Runella sp. SP2: one gene and its partner. The protein of the gene in region 2 interacts with the protein of the main gene of each other region in a pairwise test. Links are inferred from orthologs where the notes say so. Each region holds a gene or a part of one and is shown on either strand. Other genes may lie near its edges.

Region 1 (5,049 bases), 230 kb from region 2 along the record:
CAAAGCTGCTTTAAGCTCTTTCACCGAACGGACTGGCTTATCGTTGACTTTCGTAATCACAAAACCTTCTTCTACGCCTACTCGGGCAAGTTTTCCGCCTTGCATGGCTGTTACTTTTACACCTCCACTGATGTTGGCACGTTGAAGACGTTGTACTTCACGTTGATTGAGGTCTCCAAACTGAGCCCCAAGTGAACCAAGGGCTACATCTGCTTCGTCCGTTTTGATGATTTCTTTGCCACCTTCGCGGTTACGTAATACAACACTATAATCTTTTACTGACCCGTTGCGGTTGACAGTCAAATTGACAGCTTCTCCTGGGCGTTTACGAGCTACAAGCTCGCGGAATTTAGGGTCAGAGTCCACCTCAATACCATCGACTTTGGTGATAACATCACCTACTTTCAAGCCTGCATCTTTGGCCGCGCTGCTACCTTCACCAAAACCTTGCACGTAGATACCTGTTGCTACCTTCACGTCGTACTGATCAGCTTTTTTGCTGTCGAGTTCTTCAGGTATGATACCAATGTATCCACGTTGAACGCCACCGAATTTAATAATATCGCTTGACACTTTCTTCACCAAACTAGCAGGTACGGCAAAGGCATAGCCTGCGTAGCTACCTGTTGGGCTGGCGATGGCGGTGTTGATACCCACTAATTCCCCTTTCAAGTTTACCAACGCGCCTCCTGAGTTACCAGGGTTAACAACGGCATCTGTCTGAATAAACGACTCAAGAGGCGTGTCTCCGCCTTGGCGGTTGGCTGATTGGCGTTGGTTCAAAATTCCAATTCCACGACCTTTGGCACTTACAATCCCCGCTGTCACGGTCGATTCCAAGTTGAAAGGGTTTCCTACGGCCACTACCCATTCACCTACTTTGATGGCGTCGGAGTTACCAAACGCGAGCGAAGGTAGGTCTTTGGCAGGGATTTGAATGACCGCAATGTCCGTAGAAGGGTCTGTGCCGATTACTTTGGCTTTGTAAGTGCGCTTGTTCGACATTACTACTTCGAGTTCTTCGGCACCTTCTACGACGTGGTTGTTAGTGACAATAAACCCGTCGGCGCTAACGATGACTCCCGAGCCTGATGACTCTTGCTTTTGAGGCCCGCCACGGCGGAAACCAAAGTCTTCCCCGAAGAAATCGAATAAATCCATGCCTCTTTGCTGGGCCTGGCGCATGGCTGATGCTTTGATGTGAACTACCGCTGGCGTTGATATTTCAGCAGCGTAAGTAAAATCAACGGCTGCTCCCGCAGGAGGAGCCGAAGTGAAGCGAGCTAATGGGCTGTCAGCTTCTTTGAAAATAACGTCTTTGGTATCGTCAAGACCTCCAATAAGCTTGTAACCTCCGATGGTCGCTGCACTTGAAATAAGTCCAACCAATGCCAATGATTTCCAATTCTGATTCATGACTTTTATGAGCTTTTGGTTATGGTTTTTTGAGTGATTGCTTGTAAAAAAGTACCGAGATAACGCGTTTTAAAAGCATTCCGTGCCCCAATTTCTAACTTTTAACAATATTTAACAAGACATTGTTTGGGGAACGCTTTTTTCTATAAAATAATAATGCGAGCGCTCCAGTTCTGCCAAAATGTCATTTCGTTGAGGTGGTTTTTCAACATTTTTCCCCAAAGAGGCTGACGAATTTTCTGCTATATTTGCAACTTAATTAATTACGTAAACCTTACAGGTTTTCAAAACCTATAAGGTTTAAACGATGAAATAACGAACAAATGGCGCGAATCATTGCGATTGATTATGGTACAAAACGGACAGGAATCGCCGTGACAGACCCTTTGCAAATCATTGCGACGGCGCTTGATACGGTTCGTTCGCACGAATTAATCGACTTTTTGAAGCGTTACACCACCACGGAAGCCGTTGAAGCGTTTGTGGTAGGAATGCCCCGAAAATTGGATAATACCGATACCAACAACACGCCGCACGTGAAAGGGTTTATTAAACAACTCAAAAAAGCGTTTCCCGAAACACCCGTTTACGAACACGACGAGCGTTTTACCAGCAGTATGGCACTCCAAACGATGATTTCGATGGGAACCAAAAAAAGTGACCGTCAGGATAAATCCAACATCGATAAAATGAGCGCGACCATCATCTTACAATCGTATTTAACCACGAAAAAATAATTTCCATGATATTTCCCATCGTAGCATACGGCGATCCCGTTTTGCGTAAAGTGGCTCGACCCATTGAAAAAGACGAAATCAACTTGGCCGAATTTGTAGCTAATATGTACGAAACCATGTACGAATCGTCGGGCATTGGGTTGGCTGCGCCACAAGTAGGACAAAGTATTCGCGTGTTTGTCGTAGATGGTACTATTCTCAACGAGGACGAAGAAGAAGAGGACAAAGACCCAAGTTTGGAAGGATTCAAAAAGGTGTTTATCAATCCCCAAATTTTGGAAGAAACGGGCGATGAATGGGCGTTTGAAGAGGGTTGTTTGAGTATTCCAGGAATTCGGGCGGATGTATATCGTCCCGAAAAACTCAAAATTAAATACCGTGACCCTGAGTGGAACGAACACATCGAAGAATACGATGGCATGGCGGCTCGTATCATTCAACACGAATACGACCACCTAGAAGGTAAATTGTTTACGGATTATTTGCCGATGCTCAAGCGACAAATGCTCAAAAAACGCTTGGCTGATATTACCAAAGGCGCAGTGAAGGTAGATTACCGAATGCGTTTCCCGAAATAATAGTTTATTCCTTAAACTTCACAGCCATGGATCTCCGCAAAAAAGCTAAAAACGTACTTTTTATCGACATCGAAACGGTTTCGTCGAAAGCTTCATTTGACCAGCTTGACGAACGAATGCAGGAGCAGTGGGAACGCAAAGCCGCCAATATTCGCAACGATGACCACGTGGCTCCGTTCGACTTGTTTTACCGTCGGGCGGCGATTTATGCGGAGTTTGGCAAAATCATTTGCATCGGAGTTGGGGCGCTGTATTGGAATACCACCGATGAGCAGCCGCGTTTTAAAGTAAAATCCCTCGCGGGCGACGACGAGCGGGCTTTGCTGCTGGAGTTTAAGGAATTGCTCGAAAAATACCCCCAAAACCAGCTCATTCTCTGCGCCCACAACGGCAAAGAGTTTGACTTCCCCTACATTTGCCGACGGATGCTAGTCAACGGCATTACACTGCCCGAATCACTCCAACTTTCGGGCAAAAAGCCGTGGGAAATCCTTCACCAAGACACACTCGACATGTGGCGTTACGGCGACTACAAAAGCTTTGCTCAGTTGGACTTGCTGGCAGCGCTGTTTGGAATTCCGAGCAGTAAGTCAGACATCAGCGGTGAAGATGTGACGCGGGTGTATTATGCCGAAAAAGACCTCGACCGCATTCGGCGCTACTGCAAAGAAGACGTGGTTGTGCTCGCCCAACTGTGGCTGCGTCTCAACCAATTCGAGACCGTGAAGCCTGAGTACATTGTGCGGGCGGAGTGAGAATTTAGAATACAAAAACGAGGCGCTTCCATCGAAGCGCCTCGTTTTTGTATGCTGAATTATGCTTACTTCAACGGCGTTGATAACTTGATGAAATAGATACGATTCTTGTCCACTTTTCTTGTGGCAGGTAAAATCTTCGTGGTGAAGCTATTTTGCCCGTTGTCCACCACCCCAAAATCATCGTCGTTAGAAACTGCGATGAGCGTGTTGCTGAGAATGGCAACACCTTCGGGCTTGTCGTGGGGATAAATGGGTGAGATTTGCGTCAATAAATCAACGACCAATGATTTGGTTACAGGGACAATACCCGCAGATTGGCGCAGATTGAAAGCCGCAGATGCCCGCTGATGTAAGCTTTTTTCAGCGCCAATCTGCGGTGGAATTCTTCAGCGGCTTTCTGCGGGTGAGACGATTCAATCCACATTAACAATAAAATAACATAGATGGCGGCTTTGTCAAAATTTTCTGTGGAGATGTCGTCACAGTTTGTTTTCTTTGAGCTGCCTTTTCAAACAAAGACCAAATCCCAATGAAAAAAATCTATCTTCTTGCGGGGGCCATGGCGCTCGCTGCTTCCTCTTCATTGTACGCCCAGCGTACCCTCATCCACTGCGGAAAACTTATCGACGGCTTAGCAGACGCCGCCCAAGACCAAATGACGATTGTGGTGGAGAAAAACCGAATCACAGCCGTGGAAAAAGGCTATACCAAAGGCCAAGGTACCGACAAAGTGATTGACCTAAAAAACAAAACCGTTTTGCCAGGCTTGACCGACATGCACGTGCACATCGAAAGCGAAACTAGCCGCGACCAGTTTGCCAAACGCGTCAGTTATACGCCCGCTGACATTGCGTTTGAAGCCCAAAAATACGCCTACATCAACCTGATGGCGGGCTTTACCGCCGTGCGCGATTTGGGCGGAAGTGGCGTCAATATTTCACTGCGCAACGCCATCAACAAAGGCTTGGTCGTGGGGCCGCGCATTTTTACGGCAGGCCAAACCCTCGCAACAACGGGGGGCCACGGTGACCCTACCAACGGTTTAGGCAACCACTTTACCGCTCCCGAAAAAATGACCGATGGCGTCGTGGACTCGCCCGAAGCTGGCCGCAAAGCCGTGCGTCAACGCTACAAAGACGGAGCCGATTGCATCAAAATCACCGCCACGGGTGGGGTGTTGAGCATTGCCAAGAGTGGAAAAGCGCCTCAGTTTACCGACGATGAAGTATCGGCCATCGTTTCTACGGCCAAAGATTACGGCTTCCACGTAGCTGCGCATGCCCACGGTGCCGAAGGGATGAAGCGGGCGTTGCGCGCGGGCGTGACGACCATCGAACACGGAACGTACATGGACGATGAGGCTATTGAGATTTTCAAAAAAACGGGTGCCTATTACGTACCTACCATCATTGCGGGACGTTCGGCGGCCGATTCTGCCAAAATCATTGGGTATTTCCACCCGTTTGTTCGCGCCAAAGCGTTGGAAATCGGGCCGTTGATTCAGAAAACATTTGAAAAAGCCTATAAAGCAGGCGTAAAAATCGCCTTCGGAACCGATGC
Region 2 (4,946 bases):
TCGTTCACTTCGGCCGTTCCGAATCCGTAGCGAATGAGGTAATTGCGCGTGGCAGCAAAAAAAGCTTCGTCGCCAATGTATTTGCGAAGCATGTGCAAGACTAGCCCTCCTTTGGCGTATGAGTGGTTGTCGAACATGTCTTCCATGTCGGTGTAATTGTACCGAATGAGGGGTTCTTGTTTTTGTTCAGATTCGCCCAAATACTGCTGCAAAGAGCCTTGTGCCCAAAAATCAGCTTGTTCGGGTCCTAGTTTATGTTCGTTCCAGAGGTATTCAGAATAATTGGCAAACGCCTCGTTGAGCGGCAAATGCACCCACGATTCACACGTGACCAAATTTCCAAACCAGTGGTGCATGAGTTCGTGCGCGATGACATCATCGGAGTTGCCATCTAGTAAAGCGCGGCTATCAGTTTGAACATTTTCAGCATGAATGGTCATAGACGTGTTTTCCATGGCACCCGCTACAAAGTCGCGAACGGCGATTTGGGCGTATTTATCCCACTGAAATTCTACCCCAAACTTACTTTCAAAGAAATCAATCATTTCGCGCGTGCGTCCAAAAATGGCTTTAGCGTGCGGGGCATATTCGGGTTCTACGTAGTAACTTAGCTCAAGGCCATTGCGAATGGTATCGCGCGCCACGGCAAAATCACCTATTACAAAAGCCGCCAAGTAAGGGGCATGAGGTAGTTTTTGTACCCAGCGGTCGGTGCGGGTACTGTCGGGGTTGAGGCGAGATTCAACGAGTTTTCCGTTGGAAAGGGTTTTAAAGCGCTTCTCGACCGTCAGACGAATGTCTTGCGTCATTTTTTCGTTCGGGCTATCGACCGTAGGCATCCAGCACGAATTATACTCGGTCTCGCCCTGCGTCCAAATCTGCTGTGGTTTTCCTTCATCTAGCCCGTCGGCATTAATAAAATAAAGCCCTTTGTCGCCCTTTGTGCCCACAATTCCCGCAGGCAGTTCGTTGGGTTTTGCTACGTAGTCGATAAGTACGTGAAGGGTATCAAAACGCGAGTACTTACGGCGCAATTTGATGTTTAAAAGGCGCTTATCGTAGGTGTATTCGAGCGGGTCGTTGATGTATTCGTAGATGTATTTTTTTTGAAGGGAATCGTACTTTTTGAGGGTATCTAGTTGGAAAATGCCTTTGATGTCGAAGCCCTTCGCGTCTAGTTCAAGGGTGTTTTGGGGGTAAAAATAGGGCTTAAACGTAATGACAGCGCTCCCCAGTGCGTGCTGCCGTAGCCAATCGAAACGGAGGTCGAGTTGGGTGTGTAGAATGTCATTTTTAAGGGTGCGGGTTGGGCGAATTGGCCCTTTTTTTGCCACCCAAGCAGGCGCTTTGCGAAGCGTGTCAGCAGGGGTACTTGTCTTCGAAAATGAGCAAAATGCTATAAAACAACTAAATAAAAGTAATGCGATTCGTTTTACCATTAGTTCAATCCTTTGTCTTTAGGACGTTGAAAGTCAGAAAGGTAATTTGTGAAAATGAGAAAAAAGCAGTGAGTTATCACAGATTCAATAATAACGCAAAGTTCGGAAAGGTATTGGAAACAACGCAACAATTCACAAAAAAAGCGCCAATCGATGTCACTCGATGGGCGCTTTTTGGGTCAGACGATAGTCAGACCAAGGTTTTTGCTGGTCAGACAGTAGTCAGACTAGGGGTGTCGCGGTCTGACTATCGTCTGACCGCTGTCCAAACTTATACCAATTCGTTTTTTGTCAAATATTCTGCAATCTGAACGGCGTTTGTGGCCGCTCCTTTGCGGAGGTTATCAGCTACAATCCAGAGATTGAGGGTCTTAGGTTGTGATTCGTCGCGGCGAATACGTCCTACAAACGTCTCATCTTTACCGTGTGCCGTCAATGGCATTGGATAAACTTTATTTTGCGGGTCATCTTGGATTACCACGCCTTCGGCTTGGCCCAAGATTTCGTAAATATCTTTGAGGTCAAACTCATTTTCAAACTCGATGTTTACTGCTTCCGAGTGACCACCAATCGTCGGGATGCGCACCGTCGTAGCAGTAACGGCGATGTTATCATCCATCATGATTTTCTTGGTCTCGTTGGTCATTTTCATTTCCTCTTTGGTATAGCCGTTATCCAAGAAAACGTCGATGTGAGGCAATACGTTAAGGTCGATAGGGTGAGGATACACCTTTGGAGCATCTTGATTTCCAGCGCGTTCAGCAAATAGTTGGTCAACGGCTGCTTTGCCCGTTCCTGTCACTGATTGGTAGGTCGAAACCACCACGCGTTTGATGCCATAGCGCTTGTGCAATGGATTCAAAACGACCACCATTTGGATGGTTGAACAGTTGGGGTTGGCAATGATTTTATCTTCTTTGGTCAACGTAAAAGCGTTGATTTCGGGTACTACCAATTTTTTGGTTGGATCCATACGCCAAGCCGATGAGTTGTCAACGACTGTGATACCTGCTTCGGCAAATTTAGGAGCAAGCGACAAAGAAGTTCCACCACCCGCCGAAAAAATAGCGATAGCTGGCTTTGCTGCAATTGCATCTTCAAAGCTAACAATGGTGTACTGTTTACCCTTGAACGTGACCTGTTTACCTACTGATCTTTCTGATGCTACTGGAATCAATTCAGTGATTGGGAAGTTACGCTCTTCGAGTACTTTGAGGATTTCGCTGCCTACCAAACCGGTAGCACCTACTACTGCGATTTTCATGATGATTTGAGCCCCCCGACCCCCAATGGGGGAGTGCTTTTAGAGTTATACATAGCCCCCATTGGGGGTTGGGGGCAAAAAAAAATCGTCACCGTGAAGGTTAAGAATCTGGACAAACACGCTGGCACGATAGGGTCAATATCCTATCAGGCTCCGCGTGTCTATTTAGATTTCTTTGTGTTCACAGTGACGATTCAAAATGTGGGTGCAAAATAAGGTCTTTCTCAGAAGTAAGTCAAGAAAATAATGGATTTTTTGTAAAAAAGTTAAAAGTTGGTAAACTTTTTTGTCATTTTATTAATCCATTGACTTTGAAACGTTTTAAATTTTGTTCTGTCCAAAACCGACTGTTAGGTTTTAGAATGACGTTTAGCATTCCTTGGGTAGTGGGCTCGTTGGATGCTTGGAAATGCCTAATGATGTCGATGGCTTCAATTTCTTGTCCAGAAAGTGCTTGCAACGATTCCCAGGAGGTAGGTAGCCCGTCGATGCTCAAAAAAGCTTTTCGGGTTGACACTTTCTCCCCTTCTTCTATCCAATAGACCCCGTCGGTTTTGGGCTTGATTTGGCCGTGAAATTCACCCAATAAGCGTAAAAGTGGAAAGGTATGGTCTGATTTGTCGATGACCAAGGTATTATCGGCTTTGGGGTAGGGGCGTCGGAAGTCTTTTGAAACTTTAAGCGCTTCTGTTGTGGTAGAAACCGCATGGCGTTGCTTCGAAACTTGGGCTAAACTATCTCTTTTCGACGAACTGAGGTGCTGGACGGGATGCCAAAACCATTGGGGGACAATTGGCACCCATCTGGTATCAAGTGCAATGGATGCGTTTTTGATTTTGTCATTTTGCGTTTGAATGGTAATGGTAGTTTCTCCAAAAAACAACATTGGAGTCGATGCAAAATTTCCTTCGGGGTCGGTAGTGGTTTGAAAATGCAGAGCGCTGGAATCTGACTGTACAAGGCCAATCACAGGACTGTTAGCCAAGGCGCGCCCGTTGGGCTGTTTAATGATTCCCCGCAATGTCAGTCCAGATTCGTATTCAAGCACCGTTGCATCCGACGAACTGTAGGGGCGAACTTCGTGCGTGAGTAAGAGGGCGTCTAATGTTCGGGCAAGGGTGGTGGGTGTGAGTAAATAACACGCGCTTAATTCACTTTCAAAAAGTTGTGAAGGATAGGGGACATCGTCGTCGTCGGGTGAATGATAAAAAGCACGACTGGCAATCGGATTATTGAGAGCGTCGAGCAGGATTACTTGCATGACTCCCGTTCCTTCCAAATCTTCTTTGGCAATGCGGGCGGTGGTTAGGTTTCCCTTGGGTGTAGCAATGGCCTCATAGACAATTTGCCCGCGTAAATGAATCAGAAGGCGCATCGGTTTCCATTCTTGGGCTGAAAGGTTGTTATAAATTTTAATGATGACAGTCGCCGTATCGCGCAGTACATCAACGTTGATGACGTAGCCTTTGGGCCGAATAGCGGGGAGATTAGCTTCGTTTCCATTGCTTAATTTAGCTCGAAGGGGCTGGGTAGAGGGAGGCATGATAAAGAAGTTGCCGTACCCCTGCCCGTTGGTTTTAAATGCCATCAGGGTATCATTGGTGGCGTTGAGAACCCAACCATCAACCGCCACAGGAGCACCAGATTTGGTAAAACTACGAACTCCAACTCGATTGGGTAGTTCTGCGATTAAATGCCCACTTTCGGGAAAAAATGCCAGATTGGTCGAATCGTTTTTGGTAGGTAAAGCAGAGGCGTCGATGACCTGAAAAGATTTTCGTCCCCAGAAACGCTCATCAAAATGCCTTGCCCAGTTGTTGTATGCAATCAGTTGGTAAGTACCTCCCTGCAATGAATCAGGAATCACCCAATGCCCCGAAAGTCGTCCGTTTTCTATCCACAAAGGTTGTTGCCAAACTACGTTGTTTTCGTTGCGAATGGCAAGATACACAATGGTTTGGGGAACAGATTGGTGGGAAGTAGCATCAATAACTTCTACTTGATAGTGAAGGGTGTCGCCCAGTGCAAGGTGCGATTGCGAGAGTTGCAGAAGAAACTTCTCTTGTTTTTGAAAATAAGGAATCAGCCCAGCTTGTTCGAGCAGCGTTGACGACAGGCTGTCGTTGGGTTGGTAGTCGTTGGGAAGCAAATCCGCGATGCGTTTTTTACTCATGCTACCGCCCGTTTCAATTTGGTACGAATTTTCAAGAATCCCATCGTACGAAAAGGCAAATGCGGCTCCT

The links. Proteins that work in one complex are often made in the same cells at the same time.
Region 1: the proteins of DTQ70_RS16870 (region 2) and def interact in binary tests that used the Escherichia coli proteins (3 or more experiments, as listed by UniProt). The link is inferred for Runella sp. SP2 from one-to-one orthologs.

What each region holds. Positions count from the first base shown.
Region 1 is NZ_CP031030.1:4,458,873-4,463,921, reverse strand. Bases 976-3,944 are described here. They hold def (peptide deformylase), read left to right. Parts: upstream 976-2,158; coding sequence 2,159-2,731; downstream 2,732-3,944. Other genes in these bases: DTQ70_RS17820 (hypothetical protein), read right to left, coding at 3,552-3,773; DTQ70_RS17825 (ribonuclease H-like domain-containing protein), read left to right, coding at 2,758-3,486; ruvX (Holliday junction resolvase RuvX), read left to right, coding at 1,740-2,153; DTQ70_RS17840 (trypsin-like peptidase domain-containing protein), read right to left, coding at 976-1,416. In the rest of the region: more of DTQ70_RS17840, read right to left, coding at 1-975; DTQ70_RS17815 (amidohydrolase family protein), read left to right, coding at 4,019-5,049. UniProt on the Escherichia coli protein: Removes the formyl group from the N-terminal Met of newly synthesized proteins. Requires at least a dipeptide for an efficient rate of reaction. N-terminal L-methionine is a prerequisite for activity but the enzyme has broad specificity at other positions.
Region 2 is NZ_CP031030.1:4,226,016-4,230,961, reverse strand. What follows is about bases 708-3,573. They hold DTQ70_RS16870 (aspartate-semialdehyde dehydrogenase), read right to left. Parts: upstream 2,704-3,573; coding sequence 1,711-2,703; downstream 708-1,710. Other genes in these bases: DTQ70_RS16860 (carboxypeptidase-like regulatory domain-containing protein), read right to left, coding at 2,993-3,573; DTQ70_RS16875 (M1 family metallopeptidase), read right to left, coding at 708-1,439. Outside these bases: more of DTQ70_RS16875, read right to left, coding at 1-707; more of DTQ70_RS16860, read right to left, coding at 3,574-4,946.